One region of the Microbulbifer sp. 2205BS26-8 genome, then DNA from elsewhere that is predicted to be linked to it. Evidence: predicted binding sites of a transcription regulator. Region 1 holds the regulator's gene; each other region holds the start of a gene.

Region 1 (5,980 bases):
CAGCCGCACCAACTGATCATGACAGCAACCCCGATTCCACGCACTCTGGCCATGTCCGCCTTCGCCGACCTGGACTGCTCGATCATCGACGAGCTGCCTCCGGAACGGCAACCTATCCAGACGGTGGCGATTTCCAATGATCGTCGTGATCAGGTGATGGAACGGGTGCACACTGCCATTGCCGAGGGCCGCCAAGCTTACTGGGTCTGCACCCTGATTGAGGAGTCTGAAAGCTTGCAGGCCCAGGCGGCAGAGTCCACCGCACTGGAATTGACCGAGGTGCTCGATGGGGTGCGGGTAGCCCTGGTACATGGCCGCCTCAAGCCGGAACAGAAAGAACAGGTGATGAGCGCCTTCACCGCGGGGGAAGTGGACCTGCTGGTGGCAACCACCGTGATCGAAGTGGGGGTGGATGTGCCCAATGCAAGCCTGATGATTATTGAAAACCCGGAACGGCTCGGTCTGGCGCAACTGCACCAGTTGCGCGGGCGTGTAGGGAGGGGTTCCATCGCCAGTCACTGCGTGCTTTTATACGGCAAGCCACTGTCGAACAATGGCCGTGCGCGTCTGCAGGCCCTGCGCCAGCACAGTGATGGCTTCGCCATCGCCGAGGAGGATCTGCGCTTGCGCGGGCCTGGTGAGATTCTCGGCACCCGCCAGACCGGTGAGATCCAGCATCGGATTGCCGATCTGCAAAGGGATGCCGGGCTACTGCCGCAGGTACAAAGGATTGCTGCATCCCCGGCACTCAATCAGGAAATACGGCGCCTGCTGATCCGGCGCTGGTTACAGAACAAGCCCCGTTTCGCCGAGGCTTGATGGGAACTCAATGGGCGCCGATGGTATTTTTAGAATCGCTGATGCCCACGCTTTCGTAGTTGGCGTCGTAGAAAGTCTCCTCGTCCAGGGCGCCTTCACTTTTCGCCACTACACTGCTCACTACCGAATCACCGGTAATATTCACTGCAGTGCGCACCATATCCAGCAGGCGGTCGACACCGATTACGATGGCAATCCCCTCCAGTGGCAGCCCCACTTGCTGTAGCACCATACCCAGCATAATCAGGCCGACGCCAGGCACACCGGCAGTACCGATGGAGGCCAGGGTCGCCGTGAGTATCACGGTCAAATAGCCGATCAAGCCGATCTCCACACCGAAGAACTGGGCAATAAAGACTGTGGCCACTCCCTGCATAATTGCGGTGCCATCCATATTGATGGTGGCCCCAAGCGGGATAGTGAATGCCGCCACCTTGTTGTCAACACCCAGGCGCTTCTCCACGGTCGACAGGGTCACCGGGATGGTGGCGGCCGAAGAGGCGGTGCTGAAGGCGAACACCATGGTGGAGCGCATCTTCTTGAGCAGCTCCAGCGGATTGAGCCCACTCAGCAGTTTGAGAATCAGTGAATAGACACCCAGAGCGTGTAACAGCAGGGCCCCCAGCACAACCAGGAAGTACTTCCCAAGCTGCACCAAACCTGCCAGCCCCAGATCTGCAAAGGTCTTCGCCAACAGGGCAAAGACCCCGTAGGGAGCGAATACCATCAACACCCCGACCATGCGCAGGACAACACTGTTGAGGTCATTAAAGAAAGCGGCAATGCGCTGCCCCGGTTCACCACAGCGGGAGATGGCATAACCCATCAGCAGAGCAAACACAATGATCTGCAGCATATTGCCCTCGGCCATGGCTGCCACCGGATTGGTGGGGAAAATATTCACCAGCACCTCGGAGAGTGGCGGAGGCTGTTTTGGCTGGAAGACGGCAGTTGCCTGTGCCGCTGCCTCGTTCACACCGACACCGGGCTGAAATACCAAAGCCAGGCATAAAGCCAGGGTAATGGCTATTGCCGTGGTGATCATGTAGAGCAGAATTGTTTTACCCGCCAGTGGCCCAATGCGGCTGCCTTCCGATAGGGCGCAGGCACCGCTGATCAGGGAAACCAACACCAGCGGTACCACCATGAGTTTCAATGAGGCGATAAAAATCTGGCCGACGATATCGAACAAGCCTTCGGTGAGGTAGACATTAATCGCCTCGTTGACCCCGGCCCCCGGGAACCCGCTCATACTGAGCGTATTAAATAACAGGCCGAGGGCAATACCCGTAACCATGCCTATCACAATTCTGGTAGTAAGCCCCATAGCAAGCTTCTCTCTGTGTATTCGTTGTTTTCAATGCTTTGCCCACTATATCTATTGATACCACGGGGAGCAAAACTGCAACGGGAGGGGGCCAGCCGTTAACGGGCGAGGTACAATGCTGCTTTTTCCAGATTGCGGAGTGATCGTTGTACCAATCCCCGTTTGTACCCACTGGCGATTGGCATGGGCAGTTGCTTGAGCCGGCCCACCCTCAGCCCCCACAGGTGCTGTTGCCCTGGCTGGAATACCCCGGTTCGCTCACTGCCGCACTCAAACGACTGAGCCGGGGGGATTTTCGCGTGCAGGTATTGAGCCAGTGCTGGCAACTGCCCCGTGCGGAGGAGTGCCGCGCACTCAATTTGCGTACACACAGCCGAGCGCTAGTGCGCGAAGTGCTGTTGTACGGTCTCGGCCATCCCTGGGTCTTTGCACGCAGCATCCTGCCTTTGCGCAGTCTGCAGGGCAAATCCCGCAACCTGCGCAGTCTGGACAGTCGGCCGCTGGGGGAATTGCTGTTCAGCGAGCCCGGCATTCGCCGTGGCAATATGGAGTTCAACCACCTGACACGCAACCCCTGCCTGCAACTGGCAGCACTCGATAGGGAGAGTGACAATGCCTGGGGGCGCCGCTCCACATTCTGGCTGCGGGACAAGCCACTGCTGGTAGCCGAGACTTTTCTCTCGAGCTTCCGGCCCGACGGGCCGCCCAGCAGGGCCACCGCATCCAACGACAGAGAGAATCCGCCTTGATCAGCGAATATCTTGCACGGCGCTGGCCCGCTGTGATGCCCTACTGGCAGCTGGCACGTATGCACAAGCCCATTGGCATACTGCTACTGCTGTGGCCCACCTGGTCCGCGCTGTGGCTGGCCGCCGGCGGTTGGCCTGGATTGCACCTGTCAGCCGTGTTTACGCTCGGGGTGATCCTGATGCGCGCAGCTGGCTGTGCGGTCAACGACTTCGCCGATCGTGAAATTGATCGCCATGTGAAACGCACAGCTGGGCGTCCGCTCGCCACCGGCAGTGTCTCCCCCCGTGCGGCTCTGGGGCTATTCGCCGGACTCAGCGCTGTGGCTTTCGCGTTGGTGCTGACTACCAACACACTCACGATAACCCTGTCGCTGCCGGCCCTGGGGCTCGCTTTTTGCTACCCCTTTGCCAAGCGTCACACCCATCTGCCGCAGGTAGTCCTGGGGGCCGCTTTCAGTATGGGTATCCCCATGGCGTTTGCCGCGGTCAGCGGCGAAATCCCCCCCCAGGCATGGCTGTTGTACACAGCAAACCTGTTGTGGACCCTGTGCTACGACACCTTCTACGCGATGGTGGACCGCGACGACGATCTGAAAATCGGGGTGAAATCCACGGCGATCCTGTTTGGCGACATGGATAGGGCTTTGACTGCAACCCTGCAGCTATTGGTATTGATCGCTCTTTTGTTCCTCGGTCAGCGCTTTGGATTGGGCACCGTCTATTATTTGGGTTTGGTCGCTGTGGCGATACTCTTCACCTACCAGCAGTGGCTGATTCGCAAGCGGGAGCGGGTTGCCTGTTTTCAGGCTTTTCTCAACAATAACTGGGTGGGTTTGGCTATTTTCATGGGTATATCAATGCAATACCTGCTGAATTAGCCCAGCATTGGGAGCCTGGGGGAGATCGTCATATATTTGTCATACTATTCCCGTTTAATCCCCGGCGGTGATGGGAAATCCTGACAACAGAGCGGAAATAGCAGACAAATGCATAGTAAAACGATCCTGATTGTCGATGATGAGGCCGCGGTGCGCGATATGCTGCGGGTGGCACTGGAAATGGCGGATTACCGTTGTCTGGAGGCGGAGAATGCGCGCGAGGCCCACGCTCTGGTTATCGACGAAAAGCCGGACTTGATTCTGCTGGACTGGATGCTGCCGGATGTGTCCGGGGTGGAACTGGCCCGGCGTCTCAAGCGCGACGAACTGACCACTGCCGTGCCCATTATCATGCTCACCGCGAAAGGCGAGGAAGATAATAAAATCAAAGGGCTAGAGACCGGCGCGGACGACTATATTACCAAGCCCTTCTCCCCCCGCGAACTGGTGGCCAGACTGAAAGCGGTGTTGCGCCGCGCTGGCCCGGCCACTCCCGAGGACCCCCTCAGCGCCGGGCATCTGGTACTGGACCCTCTCAGTCACAGGGTCACCATCAAGGGCCAACCGGTCGATATGGGCCCCACCGAATTCCGCCTCCTTACTTTCTTCCTCTCCCACCAGGAGCGCGCCTATACCCGCACCCAGCTGCTCGACCATGTCTGGGGTGGTAATGTCTATGTGGAGGAGCGCACCGTGGACGTACATATCCGCCGCTTGCGCAAGGCCCTAGCACTGGACCGCCACGACCGCTATATCCAGACGGTGCGGGGCACCGGCTATCGATTTTCTGTGCAAACTGTTGAAAAAGTGTGACAATTTCACAGGGCAGACACTGGTGCCCGCGGAATCCCCACCGATACGCCCATTGCTCAGCGGGCGGATTCCCAGAGGTGATTCAGTTGGGGAGGAAACGATCCCCCCTGTTGTCCGTTTGGTAACACGACTTGGCTATGTTTGATCGCAGTATTGGCGAGTTTTCGCGTTTTGTCCTTATTGCCCTGGGCTGCATCATCCTCAGTTTCATCTGGGGCAACTGGTCGATTGCCCTGATCGCGGGCCTGGCTGTCTATCTGGTATCGCTGTTGTGGCAGCAGCATCGCTTCAATCGCTGGCTGGCCGGTGGCCGGCGCGGCCCGCCGCCCTCCACCTTTGGCATCTGGGGGGAGATCTACGACGATTTCTACCGTATACAGCGCCGCCACCGCCGTGAAAGACAGAAATTGCACGCCATGTTGCGCCGGGTACAGGACAGCACCAATGCCCTGCGCGAGGGCATAGTGGCGTTGGAGAACGGCGATAATCTGGCTTGGTGGAACCCCGCCGCCGGTGAACTCCTCGGCCTGCAGGCCAGTGATACCGGACAGTCGCTGGTCAACTTTGTGCGTGACCCCGGCTTTGTCAGTTACATGCACAGCGACGCCGGGGAAGTGCGGGAGCCCCTCACCCTGCCAGCCCCCGGCAATGAGGCCCTTCTACTTCAGCTGGAAGTCACCCGCTACGGCCAGAATGAAGCACTGGTCATTGTTCGTGATATCACCCGCCTTCGCAATTTGGAACAAATGCGCCGCGATTTCGTCGCCAATGTTTCCCATGAACTGCGCACGCCCCTGACTGTGATCACCGGCTACCTGGAAACCCTGCAGGGCAGTGATGTGGCACCGCCAGCCTGGCAGCGACCATTGGCGCAAATGGAGGAGCAGGCCGCGCGCATGGCGGCACTCGTCAACGATCTGCTGCTGTTGGCGCGCCTGGAGACCTCTGAGTGCAAGATTGGTGATGTGCCGGTGGATGTACGCGAACTGATAGGGCGGGTTGCGCGGGAGGCGCGCAGTTTTACCGGCAGTCGCCACAAGGTCTTGGTACAGTGCGAAGCCGACAGCCGCATCCGTGGCAACGCCGGCGAGCTGCACAGCGCCTTCGCCAACTTGGTGCTCAACGCCGTGAAGTACAGCCCGGCGGGGGGGACAATTCAGCTGCGTTGGTGGCAGGACCGTCGTGGTGGTCATTTCAGCGTACAGGACCAGGGCATTGGCATAGATCCGGTACATATTCCCCGGCTGACAGAACGCTTTTACCGGGTCGACCCCGGTCGTTCGCGGGGCAGTGGTGGGACCGGGCTGGGATTGGCGATCGTTAAGCATGTACTGCTGCGCCACTGTGGCGAGATGAGCATAGAGAGCACCCCCGCTCAGGGCAGTACCTTCACG
Region 2 (5,980 bases), on a different contig from region 1:
TACATCGACAATAAACGCAACCATACCGATCATCAACAGAGGCGCCGTCTCTCCTAATGCTTGGGCCATACCGATAATCGCACCCGTCAGCATGCCAGGCATGGCTAAGGGCAGTACGTGGTGAAAAACCACCTGCATGGGCGAGGCACCCATGCCCATGGCAGCTTCGCGGATAGAGGGCGGAACGGCCTTCAGTGCAGCGCGGCTGGAAATAATAATTGTCGGCAGGGTCATCAGGGTGAGTACCAGGCCACCGACCAGTGGCGCCGAACGGGGCAATTCGAAGAAATTGATAAAGATTGCCAGCCCGAGCAGACCGAACACGATAGAAGGCACTGCGGCGAGGTTGTTGATATTCACCTCGATTAAATCCGTCCAGCGGTTCTTCGGTGCATACTCCTCCAGGTAGATGGCCGCAGCCACCCCAATCGGGAAGGACAGGGTCAGTGTTACCAGCAGAGTAAACAGGGAGCCTATCAGGGCCGCGCGGATGCCGGCCTGCTCCGGCTCGCGGGAGTCGCCGTTGGTGAAGAAGGTGGTATTAAAACGCTTTTTCAATTCGCCGCTGTCCAGCAACTGCTCTATCCAGCCGGCTTTTTGATCCGAGGTACGACCACGGAAGCCCTCCTTGGAAGCCTTCAGGCTTTTGACAAAAGTATCCACATCGTCATCAGTGGCAAGCCAGACGGTCTCACTTTTGCCGAGCAGCCCCGGATTGTCGGCCAAACGGTCGCGCAGGGTAAAGGGGGCGCCGGAGGAAACCAGGCTGTACAGTTCACGCTTGGCACTGCGACCGGTCACCGAGGGAAAGCGCTCGCGCAGGGCCTGGCGAATCACACCAGTGAAATTGGCCCAGGCCAGACTCTCGTCATCTACCGTATCAATGCCGAGCACCTGTGCATCGTAGTGCACATCCAGCTGGATAGCGGTCTGCACAAAGGCACCGCTGCCCTTACTGATAATATCAATGAACAGGATTACGACCGCGAGTACGCCAAAAACAATACTGGCAACGCCGAGCCCGCGGAAGAGCTTTTCCTTGCGATGGCGGCTGGCAAGGCGCTTTGCGATGCGCTCGCGAACCTGTGCCTGAGTCAGATCATTCATACTGCTCCCGGTATTTTTTCACTACATGCAAGGCGATAAAGTTGAGTACCAGTGTGGTGACAAACAGCATCAGGCCCAAGGCGAAGGCGGCGAGGGTTTTGGGGCTGTCAAACTCCTGGTCTCCAACCAGCAGTGTCACTATCTGTACCGTAACAGTGGTAACCGATTCCAGTGGGTTGGCGGTGAGATTGGCCGCCAGTCCAGCTGCCATCACTACGATCATGGTTTCCCCAATGGCGCGGGATACCGCCAGCAACACACCGCCGACGATTCCGGGCAGCGCTGCCGGAATCACTACCTTGCGCACGGTTTCGGAGCGGGTGGAGCCCAGTCCCAGGGCCCCGTCGCGCAGGGATTGTGGCACCGCATTGATCACATCGTCGGAGAGGGAGGAGACAAACGGGATAATCATAATCCCCATCACTAGCCCGGCGGCCAGCGCGCTTTCACTGGATGCTTGCAATCCTATCGAGGTGGCCAGGTCGCGAATAAAGGGTGCTACGGTGAGGGCCGCAAAGAAGCCGTATACCACTGTAGGTACACCGGCGAGAATTTCGAGGGTGGGCTTGGCCACCGCGCGCACGCGTCGACTGGCATATTCGGCCAGATAAATAGCCGCCATCAGACCCACAGGCACCGCCACAAACATGGCGATGGCCGACACCATCAAGGTTCCGGTAAACAGGGGCACAGCGCCGAAAGCGCCGCTGGAGCCCACCTGGTCGGCACGCAGTGCCATCTGCGGGCTCCAGTGCAGACCAAAGAGAAACTCACTCACCGGTACAGACTGGAAAAAGCGCAGGGATTCAAACAATACAGAGAGCAAAATGCCCACCGTGGTAAAAATGGCTGCGCAGGCGCAAGCGATCAGAATCGCACGCAGTACCTTTTCCACTTTCTCCCGCGCGCACAGTTTTGGTGAGAAGCGCAGCAGGGCAAAAGCGGCCAGCCCCACCGCCAGTGTCAAACTTAAAAAGGCCTGCAAGTTGCTGGAATTGCGGCGCAGGCGATTGAGATAATCTGCTGCCGATTGCAACTGGGGCGTTTTTTCCCCAATCAAATGGCCGGCGGAGAGATTCTGGATTTGGGCGTAGAGTAGATTTTGCCCGGAGGGGGTCTCGGGTTTGTCGGGAAGGCTGCCCAACACCATCGTGCGAATGATCGCATCGTCGAAGGCGATCCAGGCACCCAGCAGCAGCAGGGCTGGCAGGCCGCACCAGAGTGCTGCAAACAGGCCGTAGTAACTGGGCAGAGAAGCCAGGTTGCGCACACCACCGAGACTGCGCGCGGCACCCAGTGCCCGGCTGAAGCCAGTACCGTAGACCACCAGTATCAACAACAGCAGGAGGGCGAGCAGTGTGGGAGTTTGCATTACTTTACCGTGCTGGAAGGGGTTGCTGAGAGCATTATCGCGACTTTCCCCCAGGTTTTCATCTGACTGTACAGAAGGAATGGCCAAACTCTCACGAGCTTGGCCGCCAAGTCCCTTTGATCATACATCTTCAGACCACAATTATTTTGCAGCAAGATTACCCAATGCATTCAGCTTGCGCACGTTGGTAGCAACCTGTTGGCGCTTTTCATCGGGCAGCGGGATCATGCCCTTGTCCGCCAGGTAGCCCTCTTCCCCCCAGGCGCGCGCACTAGTGAATTCCGCCAGGAACTGTCTGATGCCCGGCACCACATCGGCATGGGCCTTTTTGACATAGATAAACAGTGGGCGCGATACCGGATAGCGCTGGTCGGCAATGGAGTCGAATGTCGGAGCCTGACCTTCGATCAGGGACCCCTGCACCTTATCGGCATTCTGGTCGAGGAAGCTGAAACCAAAAATGCCCAGAGCATTGGGGTTGGCGACCAGCTTATTCACGATCAGGTTGTCGTTTTCACCGGCTTCCACGTAAGCGCCGTCCTCGCGCACATTGTGACAGATCACCTTGTATGCACGCTTGTCGGTTTTCTTCATGGCCTTGATCCAGCCAAAGGTTTTACAGCCACCCTCCAGGGCCAATTCGGCAAAGGCGTCACGGGTGCCGGAAGTGGGGGGCGGGCCCAATACTTCGATGCGGAGGTTGGGCAGGGCTGGGTTGACGTCTTTCCAGGTCTTATAGGGGTTGGTTACCAGGGTTTTTGAACCATCCGGGTTGGGCACTTTCTTGGCCAGGGCCAGGAAGATGTCCCTGCGGGACAACACAAACGGGGCCACTTTTTTTGCATTGGCAAGCACAATGCCGTCGTAGCCGATCTGCACCTCTACGACATCGACGTCATTGTTGTTACACATCTCCAGCTCGGACTGCTTGATGCGACGGGAAGCGCCGGTGATATCCGCAGTGTTCTCGCCAACCCCCTGGCAGAACAGTTTCATACCGCCGCCGGTGCCTGTAGATTCGACAACCGGGGTCTTGAACTGGGTAGCGCGACTGAATCGCTCCGCCACCGTCGTGGTAAAGGGGTAAACGGTAGAGGAACCGACAATACTGATATAGTCGCGAGCCGCCATAGCCACCTGGGCGGTGGCGAGGGTTAGCGCCGCCAGGGAAGTGGCCAGAATTTGCTTGTTCATGTAAAACTCCAGTGAGTGTTTTTTATTTCGCGCGGCGATGCTAGGAACAATAGGTGACGATTCTATGAATAAAAGATGACAAAAAGGTTACAACTTAAAGAGAGGCCTGCTGGTGCCGGAAGGGGCAAAACGGTAACCTTCACGGCATCGAGATAACAATAAGATGCCAGAGAGAATCCCCTATGCCATTTCTGCTGCGAGGCGCGCGCGTGCTGGAAGCTCTTTCCAGACGCACCGGTCACCTTCTCGCCTGGTTTACCCTGGCCATGGCATTGCTGCAAAGCGGTATCGTAGTGCTGCGCCGCTTCTTTGACAGCGGCTCTGTCGCCCTGCAGGAATCTGTTGTCTATCTGCACGGCGCTGTTTTTATGCTCGGACTGGCCTATGCCCTGCAAACCGATGCCCATGTGCGTGTGGACGTCTTTTACCGTCAGATGCGCCCGCGGAGCAGAGCCTGGGTTAATGCTATTGGCTATCTCGTCTTCCTGTTGCCCCTGTGCGGTTTCCTCCTGGTCAGCAGCTGGCAGTTTGTCCTCAACAGCTGGTGGGTATTCGAAGACAGTGCCAACGCCGGCGGCTTGCCTGGGGTCTTTCTACTCAAGAGTCTGATTCCACTGGCCGCAATCACGCTTACCCTGGCCGGTGCAGCCCAGTTTATCCGCGCCCTGATACAGTTGATGGAACCGCCCCCAGTGGCAGCTGCTGCTGCAACATCGCCGGCATTATCCAAACAGCCCGAGGAGACCGAAGTATGATCGAACTGGTCCCCCTGCTGATGTTTGCCGCTATCTGCGCCCTGCTGATGTTCGGATACCCGGTAGCCTTTACCCTCGGTGGCACTGCCCTTATCGCCGCAGGGCTCGGTATAGTCTGTGGTGTCTTCGATACAGAACTGCTGCGGGCCTTTCCCGATCGCCTCTACGGCATTATGCAAAACGGCACCCTGGTAGCGGTGCCGCTTTTTGTTCTCATGGGTGTCATACTGCAGCGGGCCAAGATCGCCGAGGATCTGCTGGTCAACCTGACCAGGGTCTTTATGGGCGCACGCGCGGGCATGGCCATTTCTGTCGTAGTGGTGGGGACACTCCTCGCCGCTAGCACCGGTATTGTTGGTGCAACTGTGGTCACTATGGGTCTGATGTCCTTGCCCACCATGTTAAAGCAGGGCTATGCGCCCAACCTCGCCACCGGCACCATCTGTGCCACAGGTACTCTGGGGCAGATCATTCCACCATCGATTGCACTGGTACTGTTGGGCGATACCCTTTCCAATGCCTACCAGCAGGCACAGCTGTCTGCCGGCATTTTCAATCCTAAGCCGATCAGTGTCGGAGACCTGTTTATCGGTGCCATTATTCCCGGCCTGTTGCTGGTAGCGGCCTATATCACTTATCTTTTAATGATTTCGCGCCGCGAGCCGGCCGCAGCGCCACCGGGGGAACGCAAAGCACTCGAGCCCTGGCCATTGCTGCACAGCCTGTTGCCCCCCATCACCCTGATGCTGGTGGTGCTGGGCTCGATAATGACCGGCGCCGCCACGCCCACCGAAGCCGCTGGCATCGGTGCCCTGGGGGCTGGTCTGCTGGCATACAGCCGTGGTGCCCTGGACCGGACAAGAGCGGGCGCGGTTGGGCGCAGTACCCTGCAAGTGACCGCTATGGTTTTCGCCATACTGATCGGCGCCTCTCTGTTCTCCCTGGTCTTCCGCGGTTACGGCGGCGAGGAGCTGGTCACAGGGATTTTCCACAGCCTGCCCGGGGGCGTTATGGGCGCAACCCTTCTGGTGATGGTGATGATCTTCCTGCTCGGCTTTATCCTAGACTTTTTCGAAATCACTTTCGTGGTGGTGCCCATCGTTGGACCTGTGTTGCTGGCAATGGGCATCGATCCCGTGTGGCTGGGGATTATGATTGCCATCAACCTGCAAACTTCCTTCCTGACCCCGCCATTTGGTTTTGCACTTTTTTATCTGCGCGGGGTGGCACCGAGTTCTGTAGCCACCTCGGCCATCTACCGCGGGGTTATCCCGTTTATTGCCATTCAGCTGCTGATACTTTGTGTGCTGGCTCTGTGGCCTTCACTGGCAACTTGGCTGCCAGCCATGGTCGCCCGCTGAGGAGACTGCCGAGAAGCGCCCGATTCTTGAGTTTTCACAAGCAGCCCTGATTATTTACTGGTCAATTTGTGCTAGAATACGCCACCTCCCCGGCAGTCGCCCCGAATAACGCTAATGATTTATGAGCAGTCGATGTCAGCACTAGATGAAAACCCGCAACCCACAGGCACACTCGCCCTGCAAACCCTGGC
Region 3 (5,980 bases), on a different contig from region 1:
TGCTGAAACTTGGCTTAGCTTAGATGGTAATTAGAAAATTCGATGCAAATCCGGGGGGGGTAGTGGGTCAGTTTTAAGTGCAAATCAACACTCAGATGTTTTGCAGTAGCCAGTCGTCACATATCGATTCATCTAACACCGTAGATTATTTTTTTTAATTTCCGAGCGTTCTTGGGTAATAAATACCAGAGAATCCCGGCAATTAAATACTGCACGGGAATATTTCCGAACAGGTTTTTTTCCCCGCTTCGATCAACTGCGACCATCAAAAGCATGATGGTTGCATATACCAAGTTCAACCAAATTGTGAACCAGATTAGATTGATATATTTAAGAGGGTATTTAGAGCCGATAACTAGGAATACACCCAGAGTTGCGAATGCACCAGCAATGATCCGCTCATACTCAGGCTGTCTCGGTGTCCATCCCCAGCCCGAGGGCCATATCCATGCCATAAGCGGGTAAATAGCAAAGATGAAAAATATCCCTATAACTCTCATAGCAATAATGAGGTTTTTGACACGGCTGATGTCGTCCATTTTTTTCTCCAGAGTGGAAGTCGTTTTAAGTTGTTTTGGCCACGGTCAAAAAATAAAGGCAACCGAGTGCCAACCCCTACCGAGAGCAAGAACATTAGTAAGCCAAGAAGGAGTGCTTTTTGTTTCTGGGGAGCAGATACCAGAGAACCCATGCAATGAAATACTGAACTGGAATATTACCGATCAAATTGGCTAGTTCGGCCCAATCAGCTAACACGGTCAACAACACAATGGTCGCATTTACGAGATTCAACCAAATGGTAAGCCAGATCAGATCAATGTTAGCAGTGGGATTTCTTGCGGCAAGAATAAGGAATACGCCCAAAACCGCAAAGAACACCGCAATAACCTTTTCGTGTTCAGGCTGCGGCGGTGTCAAACCCCACCCCGCAGGCCATATCCATGCCATCATCGGGTACATGGCAAAGATAAATATCATGCCTATAGCAATCAAGGCAATAGGAAGATACTTGGCGCGAGTAATGTCATCCATATTTGTCTCCGAGATACGGACCGCTATAGGCGTTGTCAGTAGAAAAAACTGTATTCTGTCATATATATATAGACTTATCGCCTAATTCATTCCTGAGCTCCGTCCAATGCAGGCTTTTCGTTTCTGGTAACCCAGTGTTCGATAAGGAATACATCGCGGTAGAGGAATTGTCCTGCCGCTGTTACGGGAAGAGCCATTTTCAGAACGACACGTTGCGCCGTTCGATCACAGTCAGGGAGCAGTTTAACATGTTGGTAGTGATCAACTCCGGTTACCGCTAGGCGACCCACTGTGCCAGTATCGGTTCCACCATGACACACACTACCGGGCAGGCTGTGGATATCTCTGTGGCCCTGGTATACGCCTATGAGTTGCTGAGCACTGCATTGGAGGGTAGAAAAGCCGGTCAAACGACTCTAACCTATTGCTTTGCATGGGCTTTACCACTTGTATTGGGCCTTGGATTTTCACCATTTCAATGATACCTGTTTAGAAGGAAATCATTATGAGAATGGCGTAAGAAACGCCACTAAAGAGAGAAAAGCCAAGACGCGAGAAGTATATAAATCGTAAAGATATCCGAGGGTTTTGGTTTGTAAAATTGATACATAATTCATCTGCAGGAGTTTTCATAGCACACTATATAAGCTGGCCGTGCAAAAATCGGGCTGGCATGGTGAAAGCCGGAGATTTTTACGGGCCAAAATTTGGCTTGATAAGTAGTCCGAAGCTATTAAAACTCGATAGGAAAGCTCTGGACGAATCAGTCGCAGATAGACTTTGGGATGTGTCCGAAAAAGTCACACAAGTTGCATATAATTAGGTGCCGTATTACTGGGCAGAGACATCTTACCCCAGTAATCTTGGGCTCGCCCCTGTCCCGCTGCATTGTAGATCCACCCATCAGTAATCTTTGGGCGATATCAATTTGGAGCTTTTTGTTTTAGCGGTGTAAATCCACTACTGTGCCCCTGATATCTCTACCAGACACCCACGAACTAAATCCGGACACTGCGCCGGTTTTTTATACTTGGAGAAAGTGACGCCACAAATGGACTGGAGGCCGGAAGTGTCACATTCATTAGAGCGGTGCACTATCATACTTCCCCTTTGGTGCTTATCGCTGGGTACTATTTCGCAAAGTTGAAGCCCTGCAGGCCAGTGCTGTGGTCGAGGGCCCCGAGAGCGGTACACTGAACAAAGCCGTGTGGCGTATTGAGTCGATCATACCGCATCCGTTGCAACTATTGTGGTACGCACGATGCTCAGGTAAAGACGCCAGGAAAATGTCCACGCCCGCATCAGCGGAACGCAGACTCCAGCCTAAAGCGCCAGAATCTCAGAAAACGGACCGGTTACCTCATAGGTAATGCCCAGACCGGAGCCACCGCCAAACACTTCACTGCCTCGCTGGGAGCTAAAATACAGCCGGCTGTGATCCGGGCTGAAAGCAGGACCAGTGATCTCAGAATTGTCCTGGCCAACGATCTGCAGCAGAGGGGCCAGGTTACCCTCCTGATCAATCACCACGATCTGCATGTCGCCACCATCTTCCGCTACCAGCAGGTCGCCGCCAGAGGATACGGTAATGTTATCCACGCCGGTGAGAATCGGTTCCGGTGCGGTGGCGGCATCGTACAGAATACTCAGCTGGTTGAGGTTGGTATCCAGCTTCCATACCCGGTTATCGCCTTTGGTCGTGAAATAGACGAAGCCATCGGCGTACCAGATACCTTCGCCGCCATTAAAAGCGGTGCTTTCCGGCAGTTGCTGGCGCGTGGGTGTTTGGAATAAGTTAGGGGTAGGATTGGGTACGTCGAGCCAGGTTATATAGCCCTGGCTGTCCACTGAGGCGGCCTGCAACACGCCGGCGTGGAGGTTCAGCCGGTTCTGGCTGTCCAGGCCGTCGGGTAAGAAGCGGTAAAAGCGGCCATCGTGTTCATCCTCGGTCAGAAAGAGCTGACCCAGTAAGGTATCAACGGCCACGGCCTCGTGCTTGAAGTAACCCAGGGCCGGGCGTTCTTCGGCAGCTTTCTGGCCGTAGGGATCACACTCGAAGACACGTCCAAAGTCGACTTCTTCACAGCTCAGCCAGCTGTTCCAGGGTGTAGGGCCGCCAGCGCAGTTAATGTTGGTGCTGCCGAGGATGCGGTAAGCATCGTCAACCACACCATCGGGACGAAAGCACACGGCGGAAACACCGCCGCCCAGCGGGGCAATGGTTTCACTGTTGGAGACATAGATCCAGCCGCCGTCCTGGGTGGGGAAAGTGGCGCCACCGTCAGGGTAGATATGCCAGCGGTAGCTGGTGCGTCTCCACCAGCGGTCTTTGATCAGGCGCTGGCCGGCGGCGGCAACAATGCGGCTGCGGAAGCCTAAGGGTAGGCGTAGACCGAGATCGTTAGGTGCCTCCAAATCGCCCACCTGGTCCAGGCCATAGGCTTGCAGGGGCCGGGTCATAGCCAGAAGACTCGGCCCCAGGGCCAGAGCGGCCAGTCCGGCGCTGCCGGTGCGGATGAGTTTACGGCGAGTAAGCGTGTGTGGATCGCTCATGCGCTAAATCTCCATCGTTGATTGGAATGGTGGGCTTTTCGTGGGCCAACTTCCATATTGAGTCAAAGGTATGACAGGATCGTGGGGTGGGGATGTTAGTTTCGAGACGTTTATATGACATGAGTAGGAAATTGCTATTGCACGAAGTATTTTTGAACCCCATGGTAGAGACATAAAAGCAGAAACTGACCCTGGAGAGTGTCGCTAAAACCTACTTGCGTCACCATTGTCCGGTGTCAAGTTCTGGAGCTGTGCACAAAAAGGCCATTTATTCATCTGTCACAAAGGTTACGTTTCTGTGTACAGAAAACTGGCAGTGTTGAAGTCAGCGCTTAGATCCTGCTTAGCGCTACCAGCTTTCGCAGGTATTTCAACGGGTTGCGGGAGATGAGAAATTGACTTTCAGGAGGCGCAGAAAAACTCGCAGAATCGGAACAGGACCTCTGCGGCCTTTTTTCTGAATGTTCCCTTTTCAAACCCCCTTGTCTTTAGACTGCCTATCCCGATGGATACGGATTTCATCGTATCACAGCCGGGTATGCCTGAATTGTTATATGCTGCCCAAACCTCCAGGCCGGAGAGCTTTTAGATCTCTGGGAAATGGAAGGTAATTCTTCCAGGGGGATATTGAGCTCCCCCAAAATAAATACAGCCCATTCTCCAGAGATTAGGGTACCAGTGTAATAGGCTTACCCACTGTATGGGCAAGAGAGTTAGCTACGCTTCCCAACACCAGATTCGCGAAGCGGGACCGACCGCGGCGTCCAACAAATATCTGGTTTGCTTTGGTTTCTTTTGCCCTTTTGTGAATAACCTCAACTGGTTTACCCCAGAGATATTCACTCTCAATCGCCACACCACTGTCTTTGTGTTTCTCAATGATGGGCGCTAGTATGTTGTTGTTGGCGTATTCTTTTTCTTCATATTTTCCACTATTATCAGTACGATAAACCACTTCATCGGTAGAATCATTGCTTGACCATGGTATAACAGTGATCATGCGTATTCTTGCCCCAGTCTGTTTTGCCATGCTAATGGCATAATCAGCAGCGCGGTTTCCCCATTCGCTACCATCTACAGCCACTAAATAGATTTTTTGGGTGGGCATTGTGCTTCTCCTTGATGTATGTTCGTAATAGCTGTGGAAATAATCATTCCGCAGTTTGTAAAAGTTATGACAGAGTATTCAGCTCAAAAGAACCTTACTCACCTTAACGCATAATAATATTATGTAATAGCCCCCTGGGACAAAATTTCACACTTCCGAGCTTTGCTGAACATCGCAGCCCGTTAGATGCTAGAGCCAACTGAACAGGAGGGCTTTTTATCAGGCCAATAAAAGCTACTGGGCCCATAGATTCTGGCCTGGCTGGAGTCATAGTCGTGGACTGGGGCTTTGTAGTCTTACTAGGCGTTTTCGCAAAGGGGGACTACGTCAAACATAGCCATCAAAGTGGATTTGGTCGCAAATAGCGCAGTCTATATTGGATTGTCTGCGGCGTCTTTTCGACAGCCATTGATGGCAGCATCAAAAATGACGCATCGCGGATATTCAACACGCCCTGCCTATGCCCTGCTTATCTGGGTAAATACGGATTTCGTTGTAATCAATACCATGCCCGGCTTGGCATGCCTGTGTGGCCTCTGATCAGTCTGGGCCACTAGGTGCTGTACGTCTTTGCCATGATATCCCATAGGTTTGATTTGAATTAAAGCGAGGCTGTTTGGCTCGTGGAAGTTTGGTGGGGTTTGACTCTTGGGCACATCGATATAAAAGCGGGTAGTGTTTCGTACCTCGTTAAACTTATCGTTTAGCCCACCGAGGCTTACCTGGCAAATGTGCTCCCTGGTTTTTCCTGTATGGTGTTGCTTGGATATATGGTTCAACAAGTAGCGGCAACGGTCGTTCTTGTGGCTAAATTTTTGGGTGCGGACGATGAGTATACTTAATTGATGGTGTGTCTTCAGGTAAGAGCTGAGGTGGCTGGCAGAAAGATTGTTCTTCTGTGCTTTGGATGTATCTATTGTCTTGCGCAGAGGCTGTCCTTTAGTGCTTATCAAACTGCAGTTCGTCGATCTCGGTAGTTCTCCCTACCTGAATGGGTCCACCCGTATAATGAGTAGACGGAGGATAAAACATGGGGATCAAACCCTCTAAACCAGTAGAAATTGTCGCCAAGTTAGGGCGAAACGAAGTACTATGCGTCCAGGGATGCTGCGTTTGAATGTGATACACCAGAGACGAATAACCGCGTTGTTGAGGTCTTGGGTTTAAAAAATAGCTTGGTTGTACACATCAGAACCAGTTAGTGCAATTTGCTGTAGGGTGTTGTGTCTGTAAAAAATAGCCCGCTGATTGGCGGTTTTTTATGTCTGTATTTAGTACAACTATCAT

Evidence for each region. Region 1 encodes PhoB, which activates phosphate uptake and scavenging genes when phosphate is short. Its sites were predicted from a motif close to TGTCATAAANNTGTAACA; they were not measured.
Region 2: a site for PhoB is predicted at 3,759-3,776, ahead of Q5Y71_RS07610 (PstS family phosphate ABC transporter substrate-binding protein). Genes of this name have one in related genera too.
Region 3: a site for PhoB is predicted at 3,688-3,705, ahead of Q5Y71_RS15295 (alkaline phosphatase PhoX). Genes of this name have one in related genera too.

Annotation. Positions count from the first base shown of each region.
Region 1 is NZ_JAVAMR010000053.1:4,244-10,223, reverse strand. It holds gene recG (ATP-dependent DNA helicase RecG) at 1-819, shown strand, start outside; gene Q5Y71_RS14295 (dicarboxylate/amino acid:cation symporter) at 827-2,146, opposite strand; gene Q5Y71_RS14290 (chorismate lyase) at 2,293-2,895, shown strand; gene ubiA (4-hydroxybenzoate octaprenyltransferase) at 2,931-3,773, shown strand; gene phoB (phosphate regulon transcriptional regulator PhoB) at 3,882-4,586, shown strand; gene phoR (phosphate regulon sensor histidine kinase PhoR) at 4,724-5,980, shown strand, end outside.
Region 2 is NZ_JAVAMR010000016.1:2,254-8,233, forward strand. It holds gene pstA (phosphate ABC transporter permease PstA) at 1-1,107, opposite strand, end outside; gene pstC (phosphate ABC transporter permease subunit PstC) at 1,100-2,479, opposite strand; gene Q5Y71_RS07610 (PstS family phosphate ABC transporter substrate-binding protein) at 2,621-3,673, opposite strand; gene Q5Y71_RS07615 (TRAP transporter small permease subunit) at 3,856-4,428, shown strand; gene Q5Y71_RS07620 (TRAP transporter large permease subunit) at 4,425-5,789, shown strand; gene Q5Y71_RS07625 (acyl-CoA thioesterase) at 5,922-5,980, shown strand, end outside.
Region 3 is NZ_JAVAMR010000064.1:5,034-11,013, reverse strand. It holds gene Q5Y71_RS15315 (transposase) at 1-23, shown strand, start outside; gene Q5Y71_RS15310 (DUF6632 domain-containing protein) at 129-539, opposite strand; gene Q5Y71_RS15305 (DUF6632 domain-containing protein) at 634-1,032, opposite strand; gene Q5Y71_RS15300 (hypothetical protein) at 1,167-1,313, shown strand; gene Q5Y71_RS15295 (alkaline phosphatase PhoX) at 2,356-3,585, opposite strand; gene Q5Y71_RS15290 (universal stress protein) at 4,253-4,693, opposite strand.